2 regions of the Psychromonas sp. L1A2 genome follow, and region 1 is predicted to be linked to the other one. Evidence: predicted binding sites of a transcription regulator. Region 1 holds the regulator's gene; the other holds the start of a gene.
What was found. The regulator LexA, encoded in region 1, represses DNA repair genes until DNA is damaged. The targets are predictions, from matches to a motif close to TACTGTATNNNNATACAGTA.

Region 1 (8,982 bases):
TCAAATATTTTACGTGTTGGCTATCGAGTGCAAGAAGGGCAGTTACAGCGTTTATATTATTTACACCCTGATACCATATCGGGCAAAGAACCTGAACAGCAAGTAATTCTCCATGATATTGAAAACTTAACCTTTAGATTCTGGGGTGACGATTGGGTAAGCTCATGGAACTCCTCTTCAGAAATACCAACAGGTATTGAAATTACTATTACTAGTAAGCATTATGGTGAGTTAAGACGTGTTTTTATATTGCCTAATAGTGTGGTGGGTGATTAATGACTAGCCATAAAAAACAAGCAGGCATTGCATTAATTACAGTATTACTGGTTTTGGCTATTATGGTAACGATCGCTGCGACTATGACTGGCAGAATGACAGCTAGTTTATTACGTACTGAAGGGCTCAACTATTCTGAAAAAATTTATTGGTATGGACAAGCAACTATAGAGCTTGGTCGTATGATTTTAGAGAGTGACTTTGAAGATAGTGAAGTGATCAGTTTAGATCAAACTTGGGCGACACCTGATCTGGTTTTTCCTGTCGATGAAGGCACTATCACTGGGAATATTGTTGATTATCGTAGTTGTTTTAATATTAATGCGCTTTCAGTAGAAGAGGAAGACGATACTGAACCATTAGCTTTGACTCAATTTAAACTACTGCTAAATGCTTTAGAGGTTGAGGACTTTAGTGTTGATGTTATTGCAGAGTCAACTCGAGATTGGCTTGATAATAATGATACCGTCGATGAGTCAGAAGGTGCAGAAGATAGATATTATGAAGCTCAAAATGTCCCTCATTTAGCGGCCAATGATTTGATGGTTGATATCTCTGAGTTAAGAGCTGTACAAGGAGTGACGGGTAATATTTATGATCATATAAAAAGACACTTGTGTGCTTTACCCACGTCAGAACAATTGATTAATGTTAATACGGTCAAACAAGATAAAGCCGAGGTTTTATATGCTTTATTTCCAGAAGAACTAGGTTTATCAATAGAAGACTTTCAAGACTTATTAAATGATAGACCTACTAGTGGCTGGAGTTCGGTCGCAGACTTTTTAGAGACAGATTTGTTAACAGATAAAATAATACCGGAAGACGTACAATCACAATTAAGTGTAACCAGCGATTATTTTCAATTATACGGGTCAGCAGAGTTTGATGATCGAACAATTGCATTAAAGTCATTATTTAAAGTAGAAGATGAGGAAGCAACTACGGTTCGTTTCCAATTTGCAGGAATAGAAGACATGGTAGGAAATGGAGATGCGCAGTGAGTGAACAATTAATTATTCGCCTAGCAAGTGAAGCACATCAAACTATTCATTGGTTGATTTGGTCTGATAGTGAAAAAGAGATCATTGCTTCTGGTGATTTAGAAAATGCTCAAGACCTACAATTGTTAACTGAAAAAGCACAGTCACGAAAAGTGATTTGTTTAGTGCCTAGTGTAGATGTCACCTTAAAATCAGTGGTGATAAAAGGCAATTTTACGCGTCAAATGCAACAAGCTTTACCTTATATGCTTGAAGATGATTTAGCCAGTGATGTGGATAAACTACATTTTTCAGTATTGGCTAAAAAAACTGATTTAGTTGATGTTGCTATCTGTTTTAAAAGCAAATTACAAATGTGGTTAGATTGGTTAGCTGATGCAGATATTTTTTGTCAGCGATTACTACCAGAAGCGTTAGCGTTACCATTACCAGAAGAGCATGAATGGCAAGCGTTACAATTAGAAAAACAATGGCTGATACGTGAAAGCGTATACCAAGGTTGGAGTTGTGATAGTGAAATGCTCAATGATATTTTACAGCTACGTCTATCAGATAATCCACAACAAATTATTAAAAGTTATAGCCCTGTACCTAAGCATTCATTCGGACAATGGCAAGCTGAGCAAGCGATGTTACCGATGCAATTATTAGCAGAAGGTTGTTTTCAACATTCTTTCAACCTGTTAACCGGTGAATTTTCAGTTAAGAAAGAAAGAAATTTACAATTGTATAAATGGAAAGCGCCAGCGATCGCGGCGTTAGTATTATTTGTTCTGCTATTAGTTAACTTATTTGTACAAACAGAGCAAATAGATAAACAAACCTTACAAGTGAAAGGGCAAGTCGAGACGGTGTATAAACAAGCTTTTCCTGAACAAAGTCCTTTAAGATATAGCCGTATTAAGAAAAAGTTAAAGGGATTATTAGCTAACGCATCAATTACAGAGCAAGATTCTGGGCTATTGATTATGTTAAATGACCTTCTTCCTAGTTTAAAGGCTGTACCAAGTTTACAAATATCAACGTTAAAATTTAATGGTAAAAATCAAGAAATTAGCTTAGCGATTAGTGCGGATAGTTTTCAAGCTTTTGAGCAGTTTTCGTCAAAAATACCAACACAATATAGCTTTAAGCAAGGTGCATTAAGTAACAATAAAAATCGCATTAGTGGTGTTGTGACTGTAGGGGTAAAATAATGTTTGAAGAAATCAAAGATTGGTGGGAAAACACCACTGAAAGAGAACAAAGATTAACGATTATTTCTGCCGTGGTTGTTTTTATCGCTGTCGTCTATTTTCTTTTATGGCAACCACTAGCTAATAATTTAGCGATTAGCCAGCAGAAACTAAATAGTGCTCAACAAACTTTACAATGGGTTGAAGTTAATTCAAATAAAATTATTGCTGCTGGACTGATTGACACCCAAACGGGAACACCACAAAATTTATCACAGCTTATTAATAGTACAGCTAAACGCAATCAGATTAATATCGCACGTATCCAAAGTCGTAATGGAACAGTTGATCTTTCTATAAACCAAATTGAATTTAATCAATTTATAGAGTGGATAACCGTATTGCAAAATCAACATAACGTACAGATTGCGAGTGTTGATATAAGCCAAGATAAAGTTCAAGGCATGATTAAAGTTAGTCGCTTATCATTAAGTTATTAGAGTTAAATTCAAGCATAATAAAGGTTTCAAATGAAATTTAAAATCGCCATTTTGGTCGTATTCGTTTACTTAATTACTTTAGTGGTTAATTTGCCTTTGGCTGTTGTGGTTGATTGGCTTCCTAGAGGAGCGATTAAAGTTAATAATGCCACAGGTACGATCTGGAAAGGGCAAGCCAAGCAAATTGTAGTTAACCGTAAATTGCGCTTTGATAATGTAAAATGGGATGTGCAGTTAATGGCATTACTTACATTAAACCTAGAGGCCGATGCTTCATTTAACAACGGTTCTCAAGCTATGTCTGGTAAAGGTATTGTTCGTTATGGTTTTTCAGGGATAAGCGCATCAAATGTTATTTTAGATTTAAGTTCAAAAGAATTATTAACATTATTGCCAATGCGTTTGCCGGCTAAAATTTCAGGAGATTTTTCCGCAGTCATTAAAGAATTCACACAAGGCAAACCCTATTGTGAACAATTACAAGGTAACGTACTTTGGCAAAATGCTGTCGTATCTAGTCAGTTAGGCGTAGTCAATTTAGCTTCTCCTACTGTTGATCTCGGATGTGATAATGGTGAGGTTACGGCATTTGTTACTCAAGAGTCAGATGAATTAGCAACAACCTTAGATATTAGTTTAGGCGAAGGCGGCATATATAAGTTAAATGGAGAGATTCAAGGAACCGATAAGTTGGCTCCTTCGATTGCTAAATCATTAACGTGGATTGGCCCAAAAAACGAAAGTGGGGCAACGACACTTAGCTTTAGTGGACAACTTTAAGTAATGAATTAATAGAGTATTGTTGGGTCATTATTTAGCATTATTGGACTTTATTTCCTATCTAATAATAAAAAGAAGAGTCTTAACTAGTATTTAACCATGTATGGATATACACTGTGTTTGTTTACAGTTTATTATCGCGTGGAGATCCTAATGAAAGAGTTAACTAAACGCCAAGGCGAAGTCCTAGACGTAATAAAAGATCAAATTACAAAGACTGGCATGCCACCAACACGCGTGGAATTAGCAAGAATTCTAGGTTTTAAAAGTGCCAATGCAGCAGAAGAGCATTTAAAAGCATTAGCACGTAAAGGGGCGATTGAAATATTATCTGGCACATCTCGTGGTATTCGCGTTATTAGTGAGCATAAAGATAATGAAGCAGCCAACGAAGGCTTGCCTTTAATCGGTAAAGTAGCTGCCGGAGAGCCGATTTTAGCTCAAGAGCACGTTGAAACTCATTACAATGTTGATCCTACTTTATTTCATCCTGCGGCAGATTTTTTATTGCGTGTTCAGGGCGAAAGCATGAAAGATATTGGTATTATGGATGGTGATCTATTAGCTGTACATAAAACCCAAAATATCAATAATGGCCAAGTAGTTGTTGCAAGAGTTGAAGATGATGTAACCGTTAAACGCTTTTATCGTGATGGTAAGCAAATAACATTAAAAGCTGAAAATACATTATTCGATCCCATTAAGGTTGATTTAGAGTTTCAATCATTTGATATTGAAGGTATTGCAGTTGGTGTTATTCGTACTGCTGATTGGATGTAAACGTTTATCTATCTGCTTTGTAACTTAATCGCTTAAGTAAATGCAGTAAATAAATTAATAAAGCGAAGAAAATGCCAATAAATAGTTATTCTATTTATTGGCATTTTCATCACTTGCTTTGAGCAAATAGAGTAAAAAAATGAAACGTATAATAATTATATGCAGTATTGTAATCGTGGGTTTATTTTTTGCGTTAGGTGGATTAGAAGCCATTAATCTAAATGCTAAAAATGGTGATACATTTGAAACAGATAATAATGCTTTATTTTTAGCTAAACCGCGTATTATTTTAAATGAGTTTGCTTTTGAAAAAGCGGGAAAAGTTGCTTTTACAAATGAATCATTAAAAGGGAAATGGACGCTTTTCTTTGCTGGTTATACTTTTTGTCCTGATGTTTGCCCTACTACACTCGCTGATTTAGATCGTATTTATCCTAGTTTAACTAATGATGATAATACAACCACTCAAGTTGTATTTGTTTCTGTTGATCCTAATCGAGATAAAGCGGAACAACTCGCAGACTATGTTCATTATTTTAATAAAAACTTTATCGGTGTAACGAGCACACATAAACAACTATGGCCTTTTGTAACACAGCTTGGTTTAATTTATGGCATTGTTGAAGCGGGTGATACAGATGATTTTTATTTGGTCGATCACAGTGCATCTATTGTTTTAATTGACCCGGATGGAAAGTTGCATGCAACGTTTAAGTCTGTGCCTAATAAGCAAGGTATTAATAGCGTAGATATGGATTTAATGGTTGAAGATATTAAAGAATTACAGCAACAATATAATAATGAAATTAATCAATAGGGTAGCTAACATTGACCCGTTTTTAGAATAACCGCGCAGTTAACTAAGACTAAGCGGTTTATTCATCTTTAAGCGAAGAATTAACGTAACGTAGATTAAATTTTCTTTGTCCAAAATAAAGCACTGCCAAATTCTGGATCAAGTTGATAATCAGAAAAGCCTAAACGTTGGTAAGCTTTACAAGCAACTTCATTGCCACTCAATACTTCTAATGTGATTTTGCAACAATCACGAGCTTTAGCAATCTCTTCAATTTTTTCGAATAAATGTTGAGTTAATTTATTCCCTCTAAAATCACTATGTACAACGACATCATGAATATTAAATAACGGTTTACAGGCAAAAGTAGAAAAACCTTCAATGGCTGTTAATAAAGCAGCAGGCTTTTCACTACTAAAAATTAAAACGATAAAAATATCTGTTCGCTTTAGCAGTGTTGAGACTAAATTTTGTTTTGCAAAGTCATTAATATCTTCGCCACCGCCCATTGGATCACAAGCATAATGCGACATTAAACTAAGGTAAGCATCTGCGTGCTGTTTATTGTTTAAGTCAGCTACAACCGTTTGAATCTCTAACATCTTAATTCCTTTTATATCTGATAATTAATACTCTTTTTCAGTCTAACTAATGGGTTATATGGATACCAGTAAAAGCCTTATTTAAATTTTATGTTTTTAAATTCAATTTTAGTGTTAGACTTCTAGATGTCTAAATGAAAAATTCTAAAGGGAACAACTATGCCAATTCGTATTCCAGATGATTTACCCGCATCAAATATTTTAAAATCTGAAAATATTTTTACTATGTCTGAATCACGAGCTAGTCATCAGAATATTCGTCCACTGCGAGTATTAATTTTAAATTTAATGCCTAAAAAAATTGAAACTGAAACGCAAATAATGCGCTTATTATCAAATACACCGTTACAGGTTGATATTGAGTTATTGCGTGTTGATGCAAGAGCGAGTCGAAATACACCGCAAAAGCATCTCGATAAATTTTATGGTGACTTTGAGCGCATAAAAAGTCAGAAATGGGATGGGTTCATTATTACTGGTGCGCCGTTAGGTACAATTCCATTTGAAAACGTTTATTACTGGGATAAGTTTACTGAAATCGTAAACTGGTCTCGTCATAACGTGACTTCAACACTCTTTCTTTGCTGGGCTGCACAAGCGGCCTTAAAAATACTTTATGATTTAGAAAAAGTAACGAGAGACGATAAGTTATCTGGTATTTATTCTCATAATACTCACCATCATCAGCATCCACTTGTTAGAGGGTTTGATGACCAATTTTGGGCTCCTTTATCGCGCTATGCAGAATTTAATAGCAATGAGATTCAAAGTAAAACTGATTTAACCGTTTTTGCTGATGCACCAGATGCAGGTGTTTACTTAGCTGCGAGCCCGGATTGTCGTCAAGTATTTATTACTGGGCATCCAGAATACGATGCTCATACTTTAAGTAATGAATACTTAAGAGATATCGAAGAAGATTTGGAGCCTGTACTTCCAGTTAATTATTTTCCAAATGATGATGCCAATCAAGCACCTCGTGCCACTTGGCGTAGTCATGGAAATCTTTTATATAATAACTGGTTAAATTATTGTGTTTATCAGGTTACACCATATGATTTAACCGACTTGAAATAGCATATAATTATTATTTAAGATTTTTAATCATAATTACAACAATAAACTGGCAAAGATTAAAACCTATCCTATACTTATTTAGTGATAAATAAATAGCGAGGAGCTTAACGAATAAGTTGTTATAGAAATATAGATTATTTCGAAAAGGTTCTGTGAAGTTCACAGATTGGTTTTTAACATAGCGTTATTATTACGTGAAATACCATTATTTGGTTTTCACATTTTTTAATAAAAATAAGACGGAGGTATACAGTTATTTTAAATTTTACTCGTACCAGTGTTCTAAAATCATTAACTATTGAGTTGTTATACTAAGCGCTCAGCCCCTCTATAGGGAACATCTTGGATTTTAGGAATTAATGCTGGTTGTATTCAAATATACAGGAGCTTAATTATTATTACGTTTTATCATTTTATTAAAAGTAAGTGTCAGAGTTAGGAGTTTATTTTTTAAAACTCATTGCCAATGGGCGTTTCTAACACTTATTTTTATCGAATTAGATAGTGGATTATTTGTAAAGGTTTATTGGTAAGTAGTTAATTTTTTATGAATATCAATGATACTTTTAATAATCACAATTAAATTGTTCTTTTATTTTTAAAGCGAGCTACTTAGCTCGCTTTTTTATGTTTAATTATTGTCGATACTGATTTTTTCCATCATTTCCTCCTATTACAACTATCAAAAAATTCATAATTTATAACAGAATATTTCAAGACGTTATCCGCTTTGAAAGGGTTTGCTGATGACTTTTATGTTATTATACGAATTGGTTTTTATCTTAGAATAAGTAGCAGGGAACTCTATGTCAGTAAGCGATCGTGGTGCGTTGATTAAAGCACAACTAGAAAAACACATTCTTTTGATTGATGGTGGTATGGGCACCATGATCCAGGATCATAAATTTGAAGAAGCAGACTTTCGTGGCGAACGCTTTAAAGATTGGAATTCTGATTTAAAAGGTAATAATGATTTATTAGTGCTTACTCAGCCTGAAGTCATTGCCAATATACATCGAGAATACCTTGATGCTGGTGCAGATATTCTTGAAACCAATACATTTAATGCAACGACCATCGCAATGGCTGATTATGGAATGGAATCCATATCGGCAGAAATTAATTTACAAGCGGCTCGTATTGCCCGACGTGTTGCCGATGAAAAAACAGATGAAACACCTGATCGCCCTCGTTTTGTAGCAGGTGTATTAGGCCCAACAAACCGTACTTGTTCTATTTCTCCTGATGTTAATGATCCTGCTTATCGTAATGTTACCTTTGATGAATTAGTGGTTGCTTATATCGAATCAACTAAAGCCTTGATTAAAGGTGGTTGTGATTTAATTCTGATTGAAACTATTTTTGATACCTTAAATGCAAAAGCCGCTGTTTTTGCTGTTGAAACAGTATTTGAAGAGCTTGGTTATAAATTACCATTGATGATTTCCGGCACAATTACGGATGCATCGGGTCGTACCTTATCAGGCCAAACGACTGAAGCTTTTTACAATTCCCTACGCCATGCTGAACCACTTACTTTTGGTTTAAACTGTGCGTTAGGTCCTGACGAATTACGTCAATACATTCAAGAAATGTCGCGTATTTCAGAAACCTATGTTTCTGCTCACCCTAATGCTGGTTTACCGAATGCCTTTGGTGAATATGATTTAGAAGCTGACGAAATGACAGTTCATATTAAAGAATGGGCTGAAAGTGGCTTCTTAAATCTAGTGGGTGGCTGTTGTGGTACTACACCTGCACATATTAAAGCTATGGCTGATGCGGTTGCTGATATCAAGCCTCGTCAATTACCAGAAATTGAAATAGCGTGTCGCTTAAGTGGTCTTGAAGCATTAACCATTCGTCATGATTCCCTATTTCAAAACGTCGGTGAGCGAACTAATGTAACGGGCTCAGCACGTTTCAAGCGTTTGATTAAAGATGAATTATACGATGAAGCACTTGAAGTTGCGTTACATCAAGTAGAAGCCG
Region 2 (8,982 bases), on a different contig from region 1:
GACGAATCGCTTCAGCTAACATACCACTTAAAGTAAGTTGTTTAACTTTACCTGTTGCTAAGATTTCAGCCGTTAGTGGGATAGAGTCAGTAACAATGAATTCATCAATAACTGAATTTTTAATGTTCTCTACTGCTGAACCAGAGAATACTGCGTGTGTTGCGTAAGCGTATACAGAAAGTGCACCGCGTTCTTTAAGTGCTGCTGCTGCTTGACATAATGTACCGCCAGTATCGATCATATCATCAACGATAATACAGTTACGACCTTCAACATCACCAATCAAGTGCATTACTTGTGCAACATTTGCTTTAGGGCGACGTTTGTCAATGATTGCTAAGTCAGCATCGTCTAATAGTTTAGCATGTGCACGAGCACGTACAACACCACCAATATCAGGCGATACGATCATTGGGTTGTCTAATTTTTTCTCTAACATATCTTCTAATAGCACAGAGCTACCGAATACGTTATCAACAGGTACATCAAAGAAGCCTTGAATTTGCTCTGCATGTAAATCAACAGTCATTACACGGTCAACACCAACATTAGAAAGGAAGTCTGCGACTACTTTTGCTGTAATTGGAACACGGCTTGAACGAACACGACGGTCTTGACGTGCGTAACCAAAGTATGGAATTACTGCTGTAATACGACCAGCAGATGCACGACGAAGGGCATCGATCATCACGATCAATTCCATTAAGTTATCATTGGTTGGTGCGCATGTAGATTGCACGATGAAAATATCATCACCACGAACATTCTCATTAATTTGCACGTGAATTTCGCCATCACTGAAACGACCTACGTCAGCGCTTCCTAGTTTGATGAAAAGACGATCTGCTATTTTCTGAGCTAGATCGGGTGTTGCGTTACCTGCAAATAGTTTCATGTTTGGCACTGTGAGGACCTCTTTCATCCTGTTGATTTGGCTAATGGCAATATGTCATTAACAAGTGTAATCAATTATAAAGCAAATTGATTAGTCTGATTTTTTGTAGTCAATAATTCACGAAGTGGTGAAATATTTAAGCCTTCCGCGGTGAAACAATTCAACCATTCTGGCATTTTTTGTGCTAATAACTCAGCTTCATTAGCATGGCTAAATGTGCTAAAAACACATGCGCCTGTCCCTGTCATTTGAGTTGGTGCGTATTCTAGCAACCAGTCGATAGTATTAGCAACCTCGGGATAATGTTTTTTAACACAAGGTTCACAATCATTTGTCCATTTATTGTTCATAAGTTCTTGGTGGGAAAGCTTTTTACTGTTTCTTTTTAGATCTGGATTTTTAAAAACATCCGGTGTAGAAATATGACAACTAGGAGTCGCAACAAGGTAGTGTGATTGTTCAGTGGAAATAGAATGCAATTTTTCTCCTACCCCTTCAGCAATCGCAGCTTTTCCGTGTACAAAAATAGGCACGTCAGCACCTAAGCTTTTGCCTAACTCAGACAAAACGTGCTCGCTTAAGTTTAAATTCCAGTGGTAATTTAGCGCAACTAATGTGGTTGCTGCATCTGAAGAACCACCACCTAAACCTCCTCCCATTGGCAAGTTTTTCTCTAACTCGATATGTGCACCAAACGAACAGTTGGCATGTTCTTTAAGTAGCATCGCTGCTTTATAAATGAGGTTACTTTCAAGTGGGACATCTGGAATAGCAGGGCTAATGGTTATATTGCCACTGATGTTGGCATGAATAGTAAGGTAATCACAGCGATCGATAAACTGAAATAGTGTTTGTAATTCATGATAACCATCGGGACGTTGCCCTGTGATGTAAAGAAAAAGGTTTAATTTAGCTGGCGCAGGCCAGCGAATAGTATCTGGATGCATAATAAGCTCGATTAATTTTCTACTTTCCATTGATTAATGGCAATTTTAAGGCGGATATTATCTCGTTTAAGGTCAACTCTCTTAGGTAGGGCTATGCCAGAGAAGTTTTGGTATTGCTGAAAGCTAACTTCCCATATGTTTTGACTTGCGTCGAAGCCTAAAATATCACTAACTTGTTGTTGGTCATTTAGTTGGTATGACGCATTAGCAGGGTTACTTTTAATCCATTGTTGTAAAGCTGAAATAGGTAAGTCTAGGCCAGGAGATAACTGCTTAATTAATGTGTTTGCATCTTTCCCTGTAAATACTTCATCATCATTATTAATGATCTCAACACCTTGTGCATTTTTAGTGACTTGCAAAATGCGAGTACCAATAAAGGTGGTTAATTGAATAGAATAGTTATCGCCTTGTTGTTTCCAATATATATTGGCAGTTTGACGATCATTTTCAAGAAAGATTGCTAATTTACCGGTGAGCGTCCAATGATCAAGTTGTTGTAACTTTTGCTGCTGTTGCTCCCAGGTTAGGTTCGTTGATAAAGGCACATCTTCAATATCTGATGCGAATTGTGAACAACCTGAAAGCACAATGATAGAAAGCAGTAATAGAATTTTTTTCATTTTTAAAACCAGTCATAAAAAGTGTTTTTAATATAGCAAAGTATTTAATTGATAGCTTTGTTCCTCGATAAAAATATTTAGATGGTTTAAGTCTCTACTAGTTCAATAAATACAAAGGGATTACAAATGAATCGCTTTTGAGCTTATCTACTTACTAAATGATTAAATGGCTGATTTTATTTTTTCTGCTACTTTCAATAGGTGTTGATGGCATATTTTAGCCTAACTTAGTGCTTTAGAGTCATTAATTTAATAAAAGTTTATTACTTTAGATGTATTTTTGTATCAATTGTAAGCTTTATTATCATAGAATGGTTTTATTGTGGTGTAGATGATCTTCTCATCAATACATTAAATAGTCGCATTGATGAATGCAGCTTATAAAAAATTGACATATAAGGTGTAAAGATTGATTAAGGGTAACTTTCATGCATTTACTGGATAAGTTTTTAACGTTACAACAATCTTTAACGAATTTAGGTGTGCAAAATAGCCAATCAGATAAAGATGATTCAGATATTAAAATACAAGTCATTCTAAAATCTTGTTGTCAATTATTAAATGTAGCGCGTGCAAGTCTATGGCTTTTCAGCGAAAACAAAAAAACTATTGTTTGTCATTATCTTTATGTAAAAGCCGAAGATAAATTTGAAGCTGGCTTAGAAATTCCTGAAACAACTTATCCCGAATATTTTAAAGCACTTAATACAAGTAGAGTTATCAACGCTGATAATGCTAGAACGGATTACCGCACCCGAGAGTTCCTTGATGGTTATTTAACACCATTAAATGTTATGTCGATGCTTGATGCCCCTATATTTAGAGATGGAAAACTGGCGGGAGTACTTTGTATTGAACAAACACTTACTGTGCAACATTGGGATATGGCAGAAATATCTTATGCGGCTTCGGTAGCGGATAGTATTTCACTCGTTTATGCCCAATCTTATTGGTTTTTTGAAAAACAAAAAATGCGTTATATGGAAAGAGTTGATCCATTAACTTGTTTAGAGAATCGTTTTTTCTTCCAAAAAAGAATAACTCAAGATATCACCCATGCCATTTGCAATAGTAAATTTGCTGTCATTCTGATCGGTTTGGATGATTTTACTAATATTAATACCCGATTTAGCTATGATTTTGCCAACAAATTATTGTGTGAAGTAGCTCGTCGATTAGAGAAAGTCACTTGTGAAGCTTCTTATAGCCTTTCTAGGGTTGGAGGGGATCTCTTTTCCTTATGGTTACCTACTATCATAGATAAACGTCAATTGGACGAGGTAGTTTTAGACATCAAAGCGCAGTTTATTGATGAATTTAAAACACTGAGCAATGAAGTGATCAATTTAACGGCTAGCCTGGGAGTATTTAGTTGTAATGTCAGTGAGTTAGTGGATAAAGATCCGCTTCGTAAAGCTGAAATTGCAATGCTAAAAGCTAAGCAAGAGGGTAATGGTTCAATCTCTTATTTTAATCCTATTTGGTTAATAGAGCATCAAGAAGAAGCCGTACTTGAAAAAGAATTTGTTGATGCTTTGCATAATGGTGAAATCGTAGCTTTTTATCAGCCAATTATAAAACAAGATTATCAAACGTCTGGTTTTGCTTTGGAAGCCTTAGTACGTTGGCTACATCCTGTTAAAGGGGTTATTACCCCTAATATCATTTTACCCATTGCTAAGCGATTAGGGTTAATGGGTGAACTGGGTAATGTTATTTTTGAACAAACTTGTATGGATATTAAAGAGTTTATTAACTTAGGTTTAAACCTTAAAAAAGTATCTGTCAATATATCTTCCGAACAACTGTTTTCTCCACTCTTAATTAAGCAGATACAACACTGTTTAGATGCCTATCAGGTATCGACGTCATTAATTGAATTTGAAATCGTAGAAGAATTGATAGCAGGCGATTTTGAAGTGTTGTCTAAACAAATGGAAAAGCTAACGGATTTAGGTATTAAGTTGTCTATTGATGACTTTGGCACGGGGTATTCTTCACTTTCTCGTTTAAAGAACTTAAATGTCTCTAAGTTGAAAATTGATAAGTCTTTTGTTGATGGTTTACCTAGCGGTGAAGAAGATATCTGCATTGTTCGTTCAATCATCGGTCTTGCTAAAGGAATGGGACTACAATTAGTAGCTGAAGGTGTGGAATGTGAAGAACAGGCTCAATGGTTATTTGAAAATGATTGTGATTACCTGCAAGGGTACTTAATCTCTAAGCCTATCCACTCTACTGAAATTATTAAGCTGATGTCTCAAAAGAATGATTTTTTTGCTGCAAACACTAAACACTAAACATTAGGCTTCACTCTTTAAAGAGTAGAAAAGGCATGTATGTTTGTTTTTTCTCTTTTTTTGAAGGGTAATTTACTGTTCATTGAGTGCCATCAGTAATGGCCCTAATAGCCTGAGTGAAAGTTTTTTAATGAGCCAGGCATTAAAAACAGTGTGTTGTGATATGCGTAAATAAGATGTGAAAAGCCCCTGCAAAAAAGCAAGAGCTAGATAATGATAGTCATTCGACGGTTATTTTAACTTTTAACTATTAACAGCTCTTTAGCATTCGCTAATGTATGTTCGGTAATACTATCCCCACCTAGTAACCTTGCTAATTCCTGAACGCGTTGTGTTTCATCTAATAATTGCATCATAGTGTTGGTGCTCTTACCATCACTATGTTTATTTACCGTCATTTGTTGATGACCATTTCCAGCTACCTGTGGAAGATGTGTTACACATAATATTTGAGTACTTTCACCTAATTGACGTAACAAATTACCGACGACGGCTGCCGTTGCACCACTGATACCAACATCAACTTCATCAAAAATTAATGTAGGGGTTGAAATGCGTTGGCTGATAATAACTTGAATTGCTAAACTAATACGTGATAGTTCACCACCTGAAGCAACTTTTCCTAAGTTTTGTAGCCCTTGACCCGCATTAGCGGCAACTTGGAATTCAATTCCATCAATACCAAGAGGGCTTAAACTATCAGTGTCATGTTGTGTCATTGCGACTTCAAATTGCCCATCTTCCATATTCAATTTTTGAATACTTTTAGTGATTTTTTTGCTTAATTCTTTTGCGTAGCGTTGACGGCTTTGGCTTAGTTTTTGTGCATGTTTTATGTAATCTTGTTTTGCATTATCTAGTTCTATAGTTAACTGCTCAATTTGCGCTTCGCTATTATTAAGTTGCTGATACTCTTTACTTAATTTTTGATGAAATGAATAAAGCATTTCCGGTTGAATTTGGTGTTTTCGAGATAGGGTCATTGCTTGGCTTAACCGTGACTCTAATTGTTCAAATTGCTCTGGATCTAGCTCTAGTTGTTCGCAGTATTGGCGCAACTCATAACCAGCTTCTTCAATTTGAATTGCAGCTTCTTGTAATGACTCTAGAATATTGGTTAGTTTATTATCGTGTTGTACTTGTGATTCAAGTAAGGAAATACTTTTTTGTAATAAGCTTAATGTATCTACTTCATCTGAATCGGTTAATAAGTTTAAGCTTTTTTGAGAGTTTTCAATAAGCGCACCACTGTTTGCTAATTTTTTATGTTCAGCTTCAATCTCTGCAAATTCATTTTCAGCTAATGCAAACTCATCCAATTCAATAATTTGATATTCAAGTAATTGTTTACGTGCTTGTTTTTCTTGTTGGCTAAGTTGCTGTTGTTGTAACTGTTTTTTCAGAAAATGGCAGCCTTGGTAGGTGTCTTTTACTTTTTGTAATAGTTGTTGATGATTTGCATATTCATCAATAATCGATAACTGTATGTCACTGCGTAGTAGGCTTTGGTGAGCATGTTGTCCGTGGATATTAACCAGTAATTGCCCCAAGCTTTTTAGCTGTGATAACGGTACTGGTATTGCGTTAATGTAAGCGCGTGAACGTCCTTCTCGGGTGATCACTCGACGCAGCAAACATTCATTAGCGTTATCACTGAGGCTATTTTCTAGGTCGTTATTTTTTAACCAGGTCAAAGCATTTGGTGTATCGCTTAAATTAAAACGAGCACTGACTTCTGCTTTATCTGTTCCTTGGCGGATCATTCCTGCATCAGCTCGCGCACCTAAACATAAACCAAGTGCATCAATGGCGATTGATTTACCCGCCCCTGTTTCACCAGTAATGGTGGTCATGCCTTGGTGAAAATCGAGCTCTAGAAATTTGACGATTGCAAAGTGCTGAACGGTTAATTGGCTTAGCATAAAATTGACATCCTATGATGATATTAACAACGATAAAACTACTGGTTAAAGATACAGCTTAAGAATGTAGTTTAGTACTGTTTTTTTAAACAGTAAAGTGTTGCTTATCTATTTTATGTAAATAATTTAAATTTTGCAGGGAGAAAGAAATTAGTTTGAAAGTTGGGTAAGAGACAATATTAAGGATCACTTTCAGTACTTTGAATGACAGATAAAAGTACTGAAAGCAAAGTGAGGTTAAAAAAGTTTATTACCCCAACCAAATTTATTATGTAATACATGGAAGTAGTTATAGTTTTGTGGGTGTAATAAATTCAACTTATGTTGTGTCTTTTTAATCACCACTTCATCGCCAGGCAAAACCGATAAGTTAACATGACTATCGCAGCTAATTTGCATTTCTGTTGTATTAGATTGCGCTATTTTTAATCGCACAACACTATTGGCATCAATAACAATAGGGCGGCTGTTAAGTGTATGTGGGAACATGGGTAATAAACTAATTGCATCTAGTTTAGGTGTTAATATTGGGCCGCCTCCTGATAATGAGTAAGCTGTTGAACCTGTTGGAGTGGATAGAATCAAACCATCTGCACGTTGATTGATCATGAAGTTATCATTAACATACACTTCAAATTCAATCATATGCGCAATTTTATCAGGGTGTAATACTGCTTCATTAACCGCTGTGCTACTGCTTTTTAAATGCCCATGACTGTAAACTTGTGCTTCTAATAAAAAACGGTTCTCGGTTTGGTAGGTCCCTTCCAATACTTCAGTTAGCGGCTTTTCAAAGTCTTCAGGATCTAAGTCTGTTAAAAAACCTAAATTACCTCGATTAACTCCAATTACTGAAATGTCGAATCTTGCGAGCACTCTTGCAGCTCCTAACATGTAGCCATCACCACCGACCACAATAGCTAAATCACATTTTTGGCCGATGCCGACTAAATCTTCATAACGTATTTGTGGTAATTCTAAGTCATCGGCAAGACGAATATCGACAATGATTGAATGACCTTTGGCTTGCAAAAAAAAGTATAAACTAGTTAGCGTTTGTAATGCTTCACTGTGCTGTGGTTTGCCAATTAACCCGATGGTTTTAAATTGGCTTTGTTGCTCACTATTCAGACTCATAAAATGCCTATTCAATAAAATGTAATGGTTTTCAGTATACCTCTTAAAAATGTTTTTATTAACAGGCTTGAAACTATTAATACTATCCCCATAATAGAGCGTATAATATTGACCAAACGACATTAGGTAGGATTTAACTATGAGTGAAGAACAAAAAAAGACTGTAGAAGAAGCAATTGAAACTGTTTTGGGTGACGAAGCGGTTGAAGCTGAGTTAGTAGAAGAAGTAGTTGCAGACAAAGGCGATGATCAAGCGGCTTTGATTGAAGAGTTAACTAAAAAGCTAGCGGCAGCTGAAGAAGAAATTAAAGAGCAAAAAGATCTTGTGATCCGTGCTCAAGCATTCTCTCAAAACGAAATTCGTAAAGCGGGTATTGATGCAGAGAATCGTCGTAAATCAGTATTAAAAACATTTGCTAATGCATTAACACCTGTTGTTGATCATTTAGAATTAGCAATTCTGCACGCTGATAAAGAAAATGAAACGCTGAAACCTATGGTTGACGGTGTTCAAATGACATTAACTGAATTACTGAAAGCAATTTCAAGTATCGGTATTCAACAAATTGATCCAATGGGTGAAGCATTAAACCCTGAAAAGCATCAAGCAATGAGCATGCAGTTTGTTGAAGGCGTTGAACCTAACCAAGTTGTTGCTGTAATGCAAAAAGGCTATGAATTAAGCGGTGGTCAAGTTATTCGTCCTGCAATGGTTGTGGTTTCAAAAGCCGCTGAGTAATGAGTGCGTTATAAAAATACCATCAATTAATTATTGATAGAAAAAAGGCACTTCGGTGCTTTTTTTGTATCTGGTGATTTATTTTCTAGAGGTTAAAAATAATTTTTATTCGCTAACAGTTTTCATTCGCTAACTTAGTATGACGTGGTTCCTTCTTTTTACTCTTCACCTCATCTTTTTTATTCATGTATCTATTTAAATTACTTTTGTCTATGAATAAGCGTAGTTTAGCTAACACATGTTTTCTTTAACTTATTGATTATTAGTTAATACTTTATAAGTTAGTGGCCTTGGATACTACTGCTTTTATCTTTCCTTTAATGAGCTACTTTAATATTTATTTGATATTGCCTATTGCTTGATGGTTAATACGATTAAGTTGTGTCACTTTTTTTATTTATTTTAAAAAAAATTGCATT

Region 2: the regulator LexA is predicted to act here: its motif matches at 6,763-6,782, upstream of recN (DNA repair protein RecN).

Annotation. Positions count from the first base shown of each region.
Region 1 is NZ_WUAG01000002.1:1,830,026-1,839,007, forward strand. It holds gene gspJ (type II secretion system minor pseudopilin GspJ) at 1-276, shown strand, start outside; gene gspK (type II secretion system minor pseudopilin GspK) at 276-1,280, shown strand; gene gspL (type II secretion system protein GspL) at 1,277-2,476, shown strand; gene gspM (type II secretion system protein GspM) at 2,476-2,955, shown strand; gene GQR59_RS18380 (type II secretion system protein N) at 2,986-3,735, shown strand; gene lexA (transcriptional repressor LexA) at 3,889-4,515, shown strand; gene GQR59_RS18390 (SCO family protein) at 4,655-5,332, shown strand; gene GQR59_RS18395 (GNAT family N-acetyltransferase) at 5,428-5,913, opposite strand; gene metA (homoserine O-acetyltransferase MetA) at 6,073-6,990, shown strand; gene metH (methionine synthase) at 7,797-8,982, shown strand, end outside.
Region 2 is NZ_WUAG01000001.1:945,096-954,077, forward strand. It holds gene GQR59_RS04180 (ribose-phosphate pyrophosphokinase) at 1-904, opposite strand, end outside; gene ispE (4-(cytidine 5'-diphospho)-2-C-methyl-D-erythritol kinase) at 970-1,842, opposite strand; gene lolB (lipoprotein insertase outer membrane protein LolB) at 1,854-2,465, opposite strand; gene GQR59_RS04195 (sensor domain-containing phosphodiesterase) at 2,894-4,765, shown strand; gene recN (DNA repair protein RecN) at 5,002-6,687, opposite strand; gene nadK (NAD(+) kinase) at 6,925-7,824, opposite strand; gene grpE (nucleotide exchange factor GrpE) at 7,964-8,563, shown strand.